Regions from separate parts of the Sphingomonas cynarae genome, predicted to be linked through region 2. Evidence: riboswitches for the same ligand, from Rfam matches in the RefSeq annotation. Region 2 holds a riboswitch; the other holds the start of a gene.
What was found. A riboswitch is a leader RNA that binds a small molecule or an ion and turns the genes downstream of it on or off. The one in region 2 is predicted to bind cobalamin.

Region 1 (7,655 bases), on a different contig from region 2:
TCGACGGCACCATCACCTTCCGCGATTCGGCGACCGCGATCCCGGTGGGCGACTTCGCCAATTCCAGCGTCAATCCCGACACCAGCGGCAAGCGCGAGGTGTTCGCGGCCTATGGAGAGCTGGCGATCCCGGTGGTGTCGCCGGAAATGAACGTGCCCCTCATCCGGTCGATCAGCCTGCAGGTGGCGGGCCGGTTCGAACGCTATAGCGATTTCGGCGATATCGCGGTGCCCAAGGTGGCGGGCGCGTGGGATATCGTGCGCGGCATCCGCCTGCGCGGATCATGGGCGAAATCGTTCCGCGCGCCCAATCTGGAACAGGTCAACGCCGCGCTCGTCACGCGGACCAATACCCGCACCGACTATGCGTTCTGCGAGGCGGACCTGCGTGCCGGGCGGATCACCAGTTTCGCCGGTTGCGCGCGGGCACAGACGACGACGGCGCAGCGATCGGGCAATCCCGATCTCGATCCCGAACGCGCCGAAACCCTGTCGTTCGGCGCGGTGCTGGAGCCGCCGCTGCCCGCCGGGCTGGGGTCGCTGACGCTGACCGGCGATTACTGGCAGGTGCGCCAGACCGGGCTGGTCGGCATCTTCGGCGAGGGCAACGCCCTGACGCTGGACTATCTGTTGCGCCAGAGCGGGCAGACCAACCCCAACGTCGTCCGCGCCGCGCCGACGGCGGACGATATCGCCGCGTTCGCCGGCACCCGCCTGACGCCCGCCGGACAGGTGCTGTACGTCACCGACCGCTATGCCAACCTGTTGCCGCAGACGGTGCGCGGGCTGGATTTCAACGCGATCTATCAGGTGCGCAACACCGGGGTCGGAGATTTCAGCGCCTCGTTGAACATCGCGCATCTGCTGAAATTCTATCAGGACCCCTCCCCCGGCATCGCCGCACTGCTGGCGGCGCGGGAGGCGGGGCAGATCAACGCCGGCACCGCGATCACCGGCGGCGGCGACCTGCGGCGGCAGAACTCGCGGCCGACGTGGAAATGGTCGGGCGTGCTGACCTGGTCGATCGAGAACGTCACGCTGAGCGGCTTCACGCAATATATCGGCAGCGTCGAGGATACCGGCCTGATCGACAGCGCGGGCGATCCGTGGATCGTCGACGACCAGATCACCGGCAACCTGTACGGCGAATACCGCTTCACCGGCGGCACGCTGGCCGGCACCAGCATCCGGCTGGGCGTACGCAACCTGACCGACGAGAAGCCGTCGCTGTCCTCGAACGGCTATCTGGGTACGCTCTACACGCCGACGCGCCGTTACTGGTACGCCAATATCCGCCATCGTTTCTGATGGACGAAGGAGCCGTCATGATCCGCATCACCGCCGCCCTGCTGCTGGGCGGGATCGCCGCCATCGCCACCCCTTCGATCGCCGCCCCGAAGGAGGGCAGCCTGGCGATCGTCGGCGCGACGGTGTTCGATGCCACCGGCGCGGCCCCCCGCATCGCGACGGTGCTGGTGGAGGACGGCCGCATCGTCCGGGTCGGACCGGGGCTGAAGCCCCCGGCCGGCGTGCGGATCATCGACGGCCGGGGCAAGGCGCTGCTCCCCGGCTTCTTCGACCTGCATACCCACTGGACCCCGGCGGGCGAGCCGGACACGACACCGCAGATCGCCACCGCCTATGTCGCCGCCGGGGTGACGACGGTGAACGATTTCCACGAACAGCCCGAAAGCTATGCGCCGCGCCGGGCGTGGCTGGCGTCGCTGGTGGCGCCGCACGTCAATTTCGCCGCGCGGATCAGCACGCCGGGCGGACACGGCGCGGACTGGGCGGACCAGTCGACCACCATCTGGATCAACACGCCGCAGGCCGCACGCGCCGCGATCGAGCGGCTGAAGCCGTACCGCCCGGACCTGATCAAGGCGTTCACCGATGGCTGGCGCTATGGCCTGGCCCCCGACAACACCAGCATGGACGAGGGCACGCTGAAGGCGCTGGTCGCCGCCGCGCATGACGCGAAGCTGAAGGTGCTGACCCATACCGTCACGGTCGATCGCGGTGCCATCGCGGCACGCGCCGGGATCGACGCCTTGGCGCACGGATTGCAGGACCGGCCGATCGATCCCGCGACGCTCGCCACCGTCGTGACCGCGAAGATGGCGATGGCCCCGACGCTGGCGGTCTATGACCCCGACAAGGCGGGCAAGCCCGCGGATACCAACACCCCGCGCTATCGACAGGGCATCGCCAAGTTCGGCCATGCGCTGGCCAATGTGAAGACGATGTTCGACGCGGGGGTGCCGATCGGGCTGGGGACGGACGCGGGGATGCCCGATACGCCGCACGGCATCTCGACGTTGCGCGAACTGGAACTGCTGGTGCGGGCCGGGCTGACCCCGGCGCAGGCGCTGGTCGCCGGCACCGCCACCAGTGCGCGGATCATGGCGCTGGACGGCGATCGCGGCACGATCGCGGCCGGCAAGCGCGCCGACCTGATCCTGATCGACGGCCGCCCATGGGATGATATCGCCGACGTCCACAAGGTGTCGCAGGTAGTGATCGACGGCCGCCTCGTCTTCGGCAAGGGCGCGCCGCCCCTGCCCGCCGGCAACCGTGCGACATTCCTGCCGCCGGTGAAGGTCGCCCCCCTGCTCGACGATTTCGAGCGGGCGGACGGGCGCAGCACGCTGGATACGCTGCGGCTGGAGACGGGCGATGGCGGGATCGACCGGACGGTGGAGATCAGCCAGATCGTGCCCCGCGCGGAGGGCGGCCACGCGCTGCTGCTGTCCGCGCGGATGGCGATGAAGGACGATGCCTATGCGGGTGTCGCGATCCCGCTGACGCGTGGATCGGTGACCCCGGTCGACGTGCGCGGATACAGCGGCGTGCGGTTCGATATCATGGGTCCCGGCCGGTACACGCTGCGCCTGAACGGGCCGACCGGGAGCTGGTCGACCAGTATCGACGGCACGGCCGGCTGGAAGACCGTGGAGGTGCCGTTGGCCACGTTAAGTCCGGTGGCACGCGGCGGCAAACCGGGCGCCGCGTGGACCGGCACCGACATCGTGACGGTGGAGATCGGCGCGACGCGACCGCCCGGCGCGACGCTGGGCGTCACGCTGGACGATATCCGTTTCTATTGAAATCCGGTCACGGGCCGGGCCCGGGAGCGTCAGCTCCCGGTCGCGCCGGCCGTTCCCGAACCGCGCGGCACCACCGTGGCGATGATGACATGCAGCAGCGATTGCCCGACGTCGTTCTCGACATTGAGTTGCCAATGCCCCTCGTCGGCAAAGCCCGGATGACTGGACAGATACTCACCGAGATAGCGGACCGCGGCATTGCGCGCGTCGTCCAGTCCTTCGGCCTCGACGGGAATCCGCTCACGTCCGGGACCCATCAGCCTGAAATAATATTGCATCATCCGCGGCACATCGTTGGAAACGGCAAGTGTGTCATTAACCTGAAAAAGGCCGGTTCCGGTACGATGTCGCCATCGACGATCCGGCACCGGAGTGTCTGAAATTCGGCCGTTACGCGATTGGCAAGACGGTTGCCACCCGGTAAGCGCTGCATCGGCCCGGTTCCACCGGACCATCAGATCGCGTCGGTGCCCGACAAGGGCGTAAATGGGAATGCGGTGAGAAGCGACGCTTCGAATCCGCGGCTGTCCCTGCAACTGTAAGCGGCGAGTGACGGACACATGCCTGACCGGCGACGGACAGGCGGCCACTGGCATCGGGTTCGCCCGGCTGGGAAGGCCGTGACCGGAACGACGACCCGCGAGCCAGGAAACCTGCCGACGTAACGGTCGCTCTTGCTCGGGTCCAGGGGATGGCCGGGGCACGGTGTTCCGTCTGAGCGACGAATCCATGCGGCCGGGGTCGCATCGATGCGCGCTGCGGGCGGCCTTCGAGCCATCCGTCCGTCGTTCGCCCATCGGCCTTCGTGCAGCCCCGCCGCCTCGTCGTCGCCTGCGCTCGCGAAGGAAACACCGTGTCCGATTCCGTACAGAGTCCTGTTTCGAATCTCGCCCCGAATCTCGCCAAGGTTCCCGTCACCATCGTCACCGGATTCCTGGGCGCGGGGAAGACGACGCTCATCAGCCATCTGATCCGCCATGCCGCCGGCCGCCGGCTGGCGGTGGTCGTCAACGAATTCGGCACGCTGGGCATCGACGGCGACATATTGAAGGGCTGCGCGATCCCCGATTGCCCGGCGGAAAACGTGGTCGAGCTGGCCAATGGCTGCATCTGCTGCACCGTGGCGGACGACTTCATTCCCACGGTCGAACACCTGCTGGCGATGACGCCGCGCCCCGACCATATCCTGATCGAGACATCCGGACTGGCGCTTCCCAAGCCGTTGCTGAAGGCGTTCGACTGGCCGGCGATCCGATCGCGCATCACCGTCGACGGCGTGATCGCGCTGGCCGATGCGGAGGCGGTCGCCGCCGGGCGCTTCGCCCCCGATCTGGCCGCGCTGGCAGCGCAGCGGGCGGCCGATCCGGGCATCGACCACGAGACCCCGCTGTCCGAGGTGTTCGAGGACCAGCTGGCCTGCGCCGATATCGTCCTGCTGACCAAGGCCGATCTGGCCGGGCCGGAGGGCGTCGCCGCCGCCCGCGCCACGATCGCGGCGGAGGCGCCGCGCCCGGTTCCCGTCGTCGAACTGGTGGACGGCGTGATCGACCCCGCCGTGATCCTCGGCCTGAACGCGGCGGCGGAGGACGATATCGCCGCCCGCCCCTCGCACCACGACGGCGAGGACGATCACGAGCATGACGATTTCGACAGTCTGGTCCACGCGGCCGGCGAGATCGACGATCCCGCGACGCTGGTCGCCCGGATCGAGACGCTGGCGCGCGATCACGATATCCTGCGGGTGAAGGGCTATGCCGCCGTGCGCGGCAAGCCGATGCGGCTGCTGGTGCAGGCGGTCGGCGCCCGGGTCCGCATCCAGTATGACCGGCCTTGGCGAATGGACGAGGCACGACGCACCACGCTGGTCGTGATCGCCGAGCATGACCGGATCGATGCCGCCACGATCGGGGCCGTGCTGAACGGCTGAGCGGCACGATGCACGTCGTCTTTCGGGAGAGCCACGGGCTGGAGGAAACGGCGACCCCGCGCGATCTGGGTCAGCCGCCCGCCGATCTCGTCGTCCTCTCCTTCTCCGACAGCGATCTGGGCGCCTTCGCGGCGGGGTGGCATGCGGCGGCAGCGGGCGGCGCGACGCTGCCGTCGCTGCGCCTCGCCAATCTGGCCGACCTCACCCATCCGCTGTCGGTCGACACCTATGTCGATGCCACCCTGTCGGGGGCGAAGGCCATCCTGATCCGGCTGATCGGCGGGCGGTCCTACTGGTCCTATGGATTGCAACAGGTGGAGCAGCTTGCCCGGTCACGCGGGATCGCGCTGGCGGTGCTGGCCGCGGACGGGCGCGAGGACGACCGGCTGGCGGCGGCATCGACGGTGGCGCCGGCGACGCGGCAACGGCTGGCGACAACGTGCGACGCGGGGGGCGCGGCGGCGGCACAGGCGGCGCTGGCGGAACTGGCGGCGGCGGCCGGGCTCTACAGCGGACCGGTACGCATGGCCGCCGCGCCGGCGAACGTCGGCGCCTGGAGTAACGACGGGGGCGTCACCTGCCCTGCCGCCGCGATGATGCAGCCGGAAACCGGATCCGCCGGACGTATCCTGCTGATCTTCTATCGATCCTATCTGCTCGCCGCCGATCTCGATCCGATCGCGGCGTTGCAACGGGCGCTGGCGGCGCGCGGCTTCGATCCGGTCGCGCTGTTCGTGCCGTCGCTGAAGGAGCCGGCGGCCCGTGGCTGGCTGGCGCGCTGGGTGACGGCACTGGCCCCTGCGGCGATCGTCAACGCCACCGCCTTTTCCGGGCGGGGCGATGCCGGCGACGCGTCGCCGCTCGACGCGGCCGGGGTGCCGGTGCTGCAGGTGGCGCTCGCCACCTCGACCGCGCGGGACTGGGCGATCAGCGCACGTGGCCTGTCGCCCGCCGATCTGGCGATGCACGTCGTGCTGCCCGAGATCGATGGACGCCTGTTCGCCGGCGTCGTCAGCTTCAAGCAGGAACGGCTGCGCGACCCGGTGCTGCATTATGCGCGCCACGCGCACCGGGCCGATCCCGCGCGGGTCGCAGCGATCGTCGACCGGGTGGCGGCATGGGTGAAGCTGGCACGGACCGCCCCCGTCGACCGGCGCGTCGCCCTGGTGCTGTCGACCTATCCGGGCAAGCATCATCAGATGGCCCATGCGGTCGGGCTCGACGCGCTGGCATCGGCGGAGGCGATGACGGGTGGCGCGCCGCTGGCCACCGCGCTGGCCGTCGAGCGGTTGCACTGGCCGCTGGACGACTATCGCGCGGCGCTCGCGCGGTTGCCGGTGGCTCTGCGGGACCAACTGGCCGAAGCATGGGGTGACGCGGAGGACGATCCCGATGCCGGCGACGGCACGTTCGCCTTCGCCGCGACGATGCGCGGCGACACGCTGGTCGCGCTGCAACCCGAGCGAGGGCAGCCGGCGGCGCGGAGCGACGACTATCACGACCTGAGCCGGGTGCCGCGCCACGCCTATGTCGCCTTCTATCTGTGGCTGCGCGCGCGGCGGATCGACGCGCTGGTGCATATGGGCGCGCACGGCACGCTGGAATGGCTGCCGGGCAAGGCGGTGGCACTGTCCGATGACTGCTGGCCCGAGGCGCTGACCGGTCCCCTGCCGGTCGTCTATCCCTTCATCGTCAACGATCCGGGCGAGGCGGCGCAGGCGAAGCGACGGATCGGCGCGGTCACGATCGGCCACCTGCCGCCGCCGCTGGTCACGGCGGGCAGCGGTGCGGGGCTGGGCCGGCTGGAACTGCTGCTCGACGAATTCTCGACCGCCGACGGGCTCGACCCCGCCCGGCGCGACCGGTTGCAGGCCGATATCGCCGCCGAGGCACAGGCGATCGGCCTGTCCGCCGAACTGGGGCTGGCCGACGCCGGCAGCGCGACGGAGGCGATCGCCCGGATCGACGCGTTCGTGTGCGACGTGAAGGACAGCCGCTTCGGCGACGGCCTGCATGTGTTCGGCACCGGTGCCTGCGGCGCGGCGGAGCGGGCGGGGCTGGAGGCGGCGCTGGCGGGGCGTTGGGTGGCGCCGGGGCCGGCCGGATCGCCGTACCGTGGTGGGAGTGGTGGCGGCGGCGACGTGCTGCCGACCGGGCGCAATCTCTATACGCTGGACCCACGTGCCATCCCGTCGCGTGCGGCGCATATGCAGGGGCAGCGGCTGGCCGACGAACTGGTGCGGCGGCATCTGCAGGACCACGGTGACTATCTGCGGACGCTGGTGGTCGACCTGTGGGGATCGGCGACGATGCGCACCGCGGGCGAGGATTTCGCGATGGCGCTCCACCTGCTGGGCGCCGCGCCGGTATGGGACATGGGATCGGGCCGGGTGACCGGGGTCGAGATCCTGCCGCTGGCGATGACCGACCGGCCGCGCATCGATGTGACGCTGCGGGTGTCCGGGCTGTTCCGCGACACCTTCGCGCCGCTGTGCGCGCTGTTCGGACAGGCGGTGCGGGCGCTGGCGACGCGCGACGAGCCGGCGGACTGGAACCCGTTCGTCGGCCATGCGCCGGCCCCCCGCGTCTATGGCCCCGCCCCCGGCCGCTACGGGCTGGGGA
Region 2 (7,655 bases):
CCGTCGGCGACCACCCGGCCACCATCCATCAGTAGCATCCGGTCGCAGAAGCGCGCGGCGATACCCAGATCGTGCAGCACCACCACGACCAGTGCCCCCGCCCGCGCCTGCGCACGCAACAACGCCATCACGTCGAGCTGGTGGCCGGGATCGAGCGAGGCCAGCGGTTCGTCCGCGATCAGCGCGGGTGCGCCCGTCGCCAGCGCGCGCGCCAGCATCACCCGCGCCCGCTCGCCCCCCGACAGGTCGGTGGCGGTGCGGGGGGCGAGATGCGCGGTGCCGGTCGCCTGCAATGCGGCCGCGATTGCGCTCCTGTCGGACGGTGCGAGACGCGAGAACGGCCCGAGATGCGGTAGCCGGCCCAGCCCGACCAGCCGCTCGACCGTCAACGGCCAGTGTACCGCCACCGCCTGCGGCAGATAGGCGATGTGGCGGGCGACCGTGCGGGCGGTCATCCCCGCGACATCGGCATCGTCGATCGTCACCCGCCCCGCCGCCGGGGGGACGAGGCCGAGCAGCGCGCGCGCCACGGTCGATTTGCCCGCGCCGTTGGGGCCGACCACGCCGATCAACGCCCCCGCCGCCAGCGCCACGGTGACGCCATCGACCACGCGCCGCCCGCCGAGATCGACAGACAGCCCGGTCGCCGCGATCGTCACCACAGCCGCCGTTCCTTCAACAGGTGATGGACGAACACCGGCACGCCGAGGAACGCGGTCAGCACCCCCAGCTTCAACGGCGCGGTGGCGGGGATCAGCCGGGTACCGAGATCGGCCAGCGTCAGCAGCGTCGCCCCCGCCAGGGCCGACGGGATCAGGATCGCGGACGGGCTGCGGTCGGTCAGCGGGCGGACGAGGTGCGGCACGATCAGGCCGACGAAGCCGATGCTGCCCGCCACCGCGACCACGCCGCCCACCCCGATCGCGATCCCCAGCATCAGCCGCAACCGCACCTGCGCAAGATCGATACCGAGCGTGCGCGCCGCATCCTCCCCCAGCGACAGCGCGTCGAGCGCGCGTGCATCCCACAGCAACAGCGCCGCCCCCGCCATCACGCACGGCAACGCGATCCAGACATCGGCGGGGGTGCGATCCTCCAGACTGCCGAGCAGCCATGTGGTGATCTCCATCGCCGCGAACGGATTGGGCGCTAGGTTGAGCGCCAGGCTGATCCCCGCCCCCGCCAGCGTCGCCACCGCCACCCCGGCGAGGATCAGGCCGAGCGGACTTTCGCCGCGCCGCGACAGCCATATCAGGGGCATCAGCGACATGAGCGCCCCCACGATCGCCATCAGCGGCAGCACCGCGGGATGGGCGCGGGCCAGTTGCCAGTAGATCGCGACCACCGCCCCCAGGGCGGCGGCACCCGACACGCCGAGCACGCCGGGATCGGCCAGCGGATTTCGCAGATAGCCCTGCATCGCCGCCCCCCCCAGCCCCAGCATCGCGCCGACCAGCAGCCCCAGTACCGCGCGCGGCAGGCGCAACTGCCACAGGATCGCCGCCACCACCGGATCGCCCTGCCCGGTCATGCCCGCCCACAGCGCCGCCACCGGCAACCGCGCCGGCCCGACCAGCAACGCGGCGATGCCGGCGGCCAGCGCCAGCCCGATCAGGGCGGGAATCAGCCGCGGAGGCTGGCGCCGGGGCGGAGGGTTAGGCACGGCAGACCTTTGTGAGGCAGGGATGGTCCGCCGCGTCGCGTCGGCGTTGCCGGCCTCTAGCCGGTGATCGATGCCATCCGAAAGCAATATCCGTCCGCATGGCGGCTACGAAACCGCTGCAAAATTCTCCTGCTTCCGCGGCGGATGCCGGGGGATGAACTGGACCGTGAAGATGCTACCGGGAAACACATCATGCGCCGCCACCTCCTAACCGTCCTCGCCGCAATCCTGGCCTCGTCGTCGGCAGAGGCCGCGCCACGACAGCCGCCGCGCCGGATCGTCTCGCTCGACCTGTGCGCGGACCAGTTGCTGGTCGCGCTGGCCGACCGGGGCCAGGTCGCTGCGCTGACCGAATGGGCGCGCGACCCCGACCTGTCGGCGGTGGCGGAACAGGCGCGGCGCTGGCCGTTCACCCGGCGCAGCGCGGAGGAGGTGATGGCGCTGCGCCCCGACCTCGTCATCGGCGCGCCATTCCGGACGCGGGCGGCGATCGCGCCGTTGCGGCTGCCGGCGGCGGCGATGATCGACCTGCCGTTGCAGAACGACGTCGCCGGGATCGAACAGGCGATCGCAACGGTCGCGGCGGCGGTCGGCCACCCGGCGCGGGGGAAGCGGCTGATCGCGGCGATGCGCGCGGATCTCGCCGCGGTCGGTCCGCCGCCGGGGCGCGGGCGGGTGGCGGCCTATTACCAGCGGCAGGGGTACCTGACCGGCACCGGCACGCTGGTCGACGACATGATGGCCCGCGTCGGGCTGGTCAATCTGGCCCGGCGGCTCGGCCGCCCCCCGCTGTCGACCTTGTCGCTGGAAGAGATGGCGCTGGCACGCCCCGCCTTCCTAGTGATGGAGGCGGATACGCGGGTGGCCACCGATCGCGGCACCGCGGCGCTGCATCACCCGGTGCTGGACGCGGCGGTGCCGCCCGCGCGGCGGCTGTACATCCCGCAGCCGCTGACGGTGTGCGGCGGCCCCGCCTATGCCCGCGCGGTCGCGCTGCTCGCCGCGCAGGTCCGCGCCGCCGACCGGCGCGGCCCCGCACGCCCGGTCAGAACGACGCCCTGACCCCGCCATAGGCGGCACGGCCCGGCGTCGCGAAGCTGAACACCTCCTCATAGCGTTCGGCGAGCAGGTTTTCGACCCGGCCGAACACCGACAGGCGATCGGTCAGCCGGTATTCCGCGTTCAGATTGACCAGCGCATATTCGCGCAACGACACGCGCACCGGCACGAAGCTGGGGTCGATGAACGCCACATCGTCCTGCCGGCCGTTGTAGCGCAACGTCAGCGTGCCGGCGAAACGCTTGTCGCGACTGAACACCGTGGTGTTCAGGCTGGCGACGTGCTTCGGGCGGCGCACCTCGACCGTGCCGTCCTCGCGCGCCTTGAGATAGGTATAGGCCAGATCGAAACGGAGCTGGTCGATCGGACGGGCAGACACGAACGCCTCCACGCCGTGCTGGCGTGACCGGGTGGTGCGGTTGCTGGGAGAAGCGAGGAAATCGGGGGCGAGGAAGGTGGTGAATATCTCGTCTTCCAGCCTGCTTTCGAAATACGTCGCGCCCACCGTCGCGCGGCCACCCGCGATCTCCTGATCCAGTCCCGCTTCCCAGCCCTTCGACTTTTCGGGGCGCAGATCGGGATTGCCGATGTACCGGCCGTCCGCAAAGCCGAAGAGCTCGAAATAGCCGGGATTCTTGACGCCGGTGCCATAGGCGCCGCGCGCGCGCAGACCGAACGGCAGCCGGTAACCGGCCTGGAGACGGAAGGTGGTGGGATCGGCGAACCGGTCGTTGCGGTCGTGCCGCACCGACGCGCCGAGCGACAGCGCATCGCCGACATTGCCTTCATACTGGCCGACGAAGCCCCAGTTCTCGGTCGCGCGGCGGCCGGTGAAGGCGAAGCCGCCGGGGGTAAGGTTGCGGAACGATTCCCGCTCGTAATCGACCGCGCCGGTGATCCGGCTGACCAGCGCACCGGTATCGATCCGGTAGCTCGTCTCGAACGAGCCCTTGTAGCGGCGGCCGCTATTGCCGTTCGCCAGCCCGGTGCTGCCATAGCCCTTGCGGTTCGTATCGGCGAACTGCCCGGTCAGCGCACTGGTCCAGCGCCCGTCCGCCAGGGCCAGTTCGGCGCGGGCGAGACCGTAGAAGCCCTGCACGCGCGAATGGACGCCCGGGCTGTCGACGGTGTAGCCGAACAGCGGCCCGCTGGTCGCCGGATCGTTGTTGTCGGCATCGGTATAGCTGTAGCGGCCGACACCGGTCAGCTTGAAGGTGGACGACGGCGTCCATGTCGCCTTGGCGGTGGTGCCGACGCTGGTCGATCCGATATCGCGACTGCCGCCGCGCGCGGTGGGCGTGCCGCCGGTGTGATAGACCGAGCCGGACACCGCATAATCGACCGTGTCGCCCGCCCCCGCGATCCGGGCGCCGCCGGCGGCGGTGCCGAACGAGCCACCTTCCGCGCGCAGCGAGACGCCGGGCCGCTCGCGGCCGGTCAGCGTGATGTACTGGATGACGCCGCCGATCGCGTCGGAGCCGTAGAGCGACGATTGCTGGCCGCGCAACACCTCGATCCGCGCCGCCTCGTCCGCGATCAGCGTGCCGAAATCATATTCGCCCTGAAAGGGGTCGGACACCTCGATGCCGTCGATCAGGACCAGCACATGGTTGCTCTCGCTGCCGCGGATGCGCACCTGCGTCATCCCGCCGACCCCGCCGGTACGGCTGACCGCCAGCCCCGGCACGTCGCGCAGAATGTCCGACACGATCCGGGTCTGACGCTCCTGCAACGCGGCGGCATCGAGCAGCGTCACCGAGGCGGGCAGATCGGCGACCGGCGTGCCCTCCCCCGAGCGCGAGGCGGTGACGACGATCTCGTTGCCCGCCGCATCGCGGGTCGGCAGGGTCGGATCGCCCTGCACGGTGGCAGGCCGGGCGGCGGCAGGCGCGGCGGCAAGGCCGATGGCGGCCGACGCCAGCAGTGAAACGATGGTCTTCATGAACAGTCCCCCCGCGCCATCGGACGACGCGGACGCGGGGCCGTTTCCGCCCGCACCCCATGGGCACGCGCGAACACCGGGACCGATGCGCGCCCGGCGGACGCGACGCCCGGCTGCTCCAGTCCCGTCGCGGCCCCGGCCGCCATGTTCGTCGCTCGAACGGAATCCTGTCCGTGCCCCGGCCAACCCCTGGACCAAAGCATGAGCGACGGTGCCGGCAGGTCTCCTGGCTCACGGGTCAAGGCTCGACCTACGCCTTCCCGGATCGGGTGATCCAGTGGCCGCCCGACCGATTGGCCGGGCCCGTACGTCTCGCTCGCCGCTGACAGTTGCAGGGACAGCTGCGGATTGGGAGGGCGAGCCCTCCGCACCGCATTCCACATTCAAGCCCCTTTCGGGACACCGGCACGATCGATGGACCGCGACATTCGTCGTGGTCCGGCGGCGCCCTACCGCAATGCGGCACGGACGCCAACGCGATTTTGGGACGCGGCCAAGCCCCCGGCGTCATCGCGAGCGTCGCGAAGCGATGACGAAACCGGGCACGCCAGTGCCATCATGATCGAAACGCCATCGCCCTAACATGACGACACCCGCGCCGGGGGTGTCCCGGCACGGGTGTCGATCGACTGGTCGCACGGCGACGGGCGCCGGCGACCCGACGGGTCATTCGCCGGCGGGAGCGTCCGCCTTGCGACGGCGGGCCGGGGCCGGGGCGGCGTTTTCGTCCGCCTTGCGCGCACCGGGCTTGCGGCCGAGGCCGATCTTCTTGGCCATCGCGCGACGGCTTTCCGAATAATTCTCGGCAACCATCGGATAGTCTGGCTTCAGGCCATAGCGGTCACGATATTCTGCCGGGGTCAGCCCATGGGTCGCCAGGTGCCGGCGCAGCGTCTTGTACGGCTTGCCGTCGATCATCGAGATGATGTGATCCTTCGACGCCAACGACTTGCGGGCGGTGACCGCGGGGGTGAAATCACCCGCCGGTTCGGCCGGGGCCGCGGGCTGGACGCCCGTACCGAGCAGCGTCGACACCGTCTCGTGCATCTTGCCAAGGAACGCCGGCACCTCTTCGGCAGAAATGCGAGTGTTGGGATTGCCCAGCCAAGCAATCGTCAGCTCGATAGCCAGTTCCACCGCGTTGTTGTCAGGGTTTTCGTCGGACATGATATGCTCCTTCATCACCACCCCCCGTAACGTAGCAACAGGTGCCGTCAATATACAGATCAGAAATGGTCAATCCCAATATCGAACGGCAAAAAGGCCGATGCGGTGCGAATAACCACACAGATCGATCATGTTACCCGTAGATGAATGCAACGAACGATCCCGATCCCGTATCGGCGGGCCACAGGTCACGACAGGGCGGCGTGCCGGGGCGGCACGGGATCGCCGCAGCCGGTGCTTGGCGGGATGGCGCGGTATTGATAGAGCAGCCATCCAGCCAGGGGCGGCGGCGGCGGGCGGCGAAGGGCGGCACGGGGCCGCCGACCCGGCATCGGGGAGACGGCATATCACTTTTCACCAGCGGCTCAGACGGGCAGTGGCACGCCGCATCGGCCCCTATACCTCACGGGTCGAGGACGTGTTGGCCGATCGCGCGATCCGGCCGAAGCTGGAACGCCTGCGCCGGTCGTCCTTCTATGCCGACCTGCCCGGTCTCGCGATCCTCGTCGTCGGCGTGCAGTCGCCCCGACGGCCCGGCTCGCTCGATCGCATCTACGAACAGATGGCCAGCACGCGGCACCGCATGACCTTCGACAGCAAGGGCGTGGAGAAACTGGGCAAGCTCGACAACGTCAACGTCCTGCTCGAACGCCACGACCTGTCGCGGTTCGACTGGGTCATCATGGTGGACGACGATGTCGAACTGCCCGAGCATTTCACCGATACTTTCATCGCCCTGGCGGAATATGCCGAGCTTAAGATTGCCGGGCCGGCGCAGCGCGCCTTTTCCTACTGGAGCCACCGCATCACCAAGCGGCAGCACGGCGTGCTGGTGCGCCAGACCAACTATGCAGAGATCGGGCCGATCATCGCATTGCGGCGCGAGGTGTTCGACCTGACGCTGCCGATGCCCAGCCTCCGGTTCGGCTGGGGGGTCGACATGGTATGGCCGGTGCTGGCGGCGAAGCGCGGATTCAAGACCGGGGTGGTCGATGGCGCCGCGCTGCGCCATGTCAGCCCGATCGCGGCGGATTACGACCACATGGCCGCATCGGCCGAAGCGGAGGCGTATATGAACCCGCACGGCATCGTCACCGGCGTGCATGTGCTGGAGACGAGCGCGACGGTGCGGGATATAGCCTGATCGCTGCCCCACCCGAATGTTTCCCGCGGGAAACATTCGGGTGGGTAGTTCGGACGGGGCGGAAAGCCGGTCAGGTCAGCAGCAGGCCCGCCAGCGCCGCCGACATCAGGTTCGCGAGACTGCCCGCCACGAGCGCGCGGATGCCGAGCCGGGCGATCACCGGGCGCTGGTTGGGCGCCAGGCTGCCGGTCACCGCCATCTGGATCGCGATCGACGAGAAATTGGCGAAGCCGCACAACGCGAACGTCACGACCGCGACGGTATGCGGCGACAGGACCGCCGCCTGCTTGCCGAGATCGATATAGGCGACGAACTCGTTCAGCACGATCTTCTGCCCGAACAGGCCGCCGGCGATCCCCGCCTCGCTCCACGGCACGTTGAGCAACACCATGACCGGCGCGAAGACATAGCCGAGCAGCCCCTGGAACGACAGGTCGGCGATCCCGAACCAGCGCCCCACCCCGCCGAGCAACCCGTTGGCGAGCGCCACGAGCGCGACGAACGCGAGCACCATCGCGCCGACCGCCACCGCCAGCCGCACGCCGGTCTGCGCACCCTGCGCGGCGGCCATGATGAGGTTGGCGGGCTTTTCCTCGTCGTGGCTCGCCTCGGGCAGGGGCTCGCCCGGGGTTCCCTCGATCGGCAGCGAGGCGGGGCCGGCGCCACTCATCCGTGTTTCG

Region 1: another riboswitch for cobalamin. It lies ahead of cobW (cobalamin biosynthesis protein CobW); the one in region 2 lies ahead of ABD719_RS01755 (TonB-dependent receptor plug domain-containing protein).

Annotation. Positions count from the first base shown of each region.
Region 1 covers NZ_BAABBF010000004.1:317,108-324,762, reverse strand. Annotated here, with positions in the region: gene ABD719_RS10740 (TonB-dependent receptor plug domain-containing protein) at 1-1,307, shown strand, start outside; gene ABD719_RS10735 (amidohydrolase family protein) at 1,325-3,106, shown strand; gene ABD719_RS10730 (DUF6894 family protein) at 3,136-3,387, opposite strand; cobalamin riboswitch at 3,555-3,781, shown strand; gene cobW (cobalamin biosynthesis protein CobW) at 3,960-5,033, shown strand; gene cobN (cobaltochelatase subunit CobN) at 5,042-7,655, shown strand, end outside.
Region 2 covers NZ_BAABBF010000001.1:368,101-375,755, reverse strand. Annotated here, with positions in the region: gene ABD719_RS01770 (ABC transporter ATP-binding protein) at 1-662, opposite strand, end outside; gene ABD719_RS01765 (FecCD family ABC transporter permease) at 656-1,663, opposite strand; gene ABD719_RS01760 (ABC transporter substrate-binding protein) at 1,856-2,725, shown strand; gene ABD719_RS01755 (TonB-dependent receptor plug domain-containing protein) at 2,709-4,664, opposite strand; cobalamin riboswitch at 4,864-5,086, opposite strand; gene ABD719_RS01750 (Ros/MucR family transcriptional regulator) at 5,331-5,831, opposite strand; gene ABD719_RS01745 (hypothetical protein) at 6,208-6,975, shown strand; gene ABD719_RS01740 (NupC/NupG family nucleoside CNT transporter) at 7,046-7,655, opposite strand, start outside.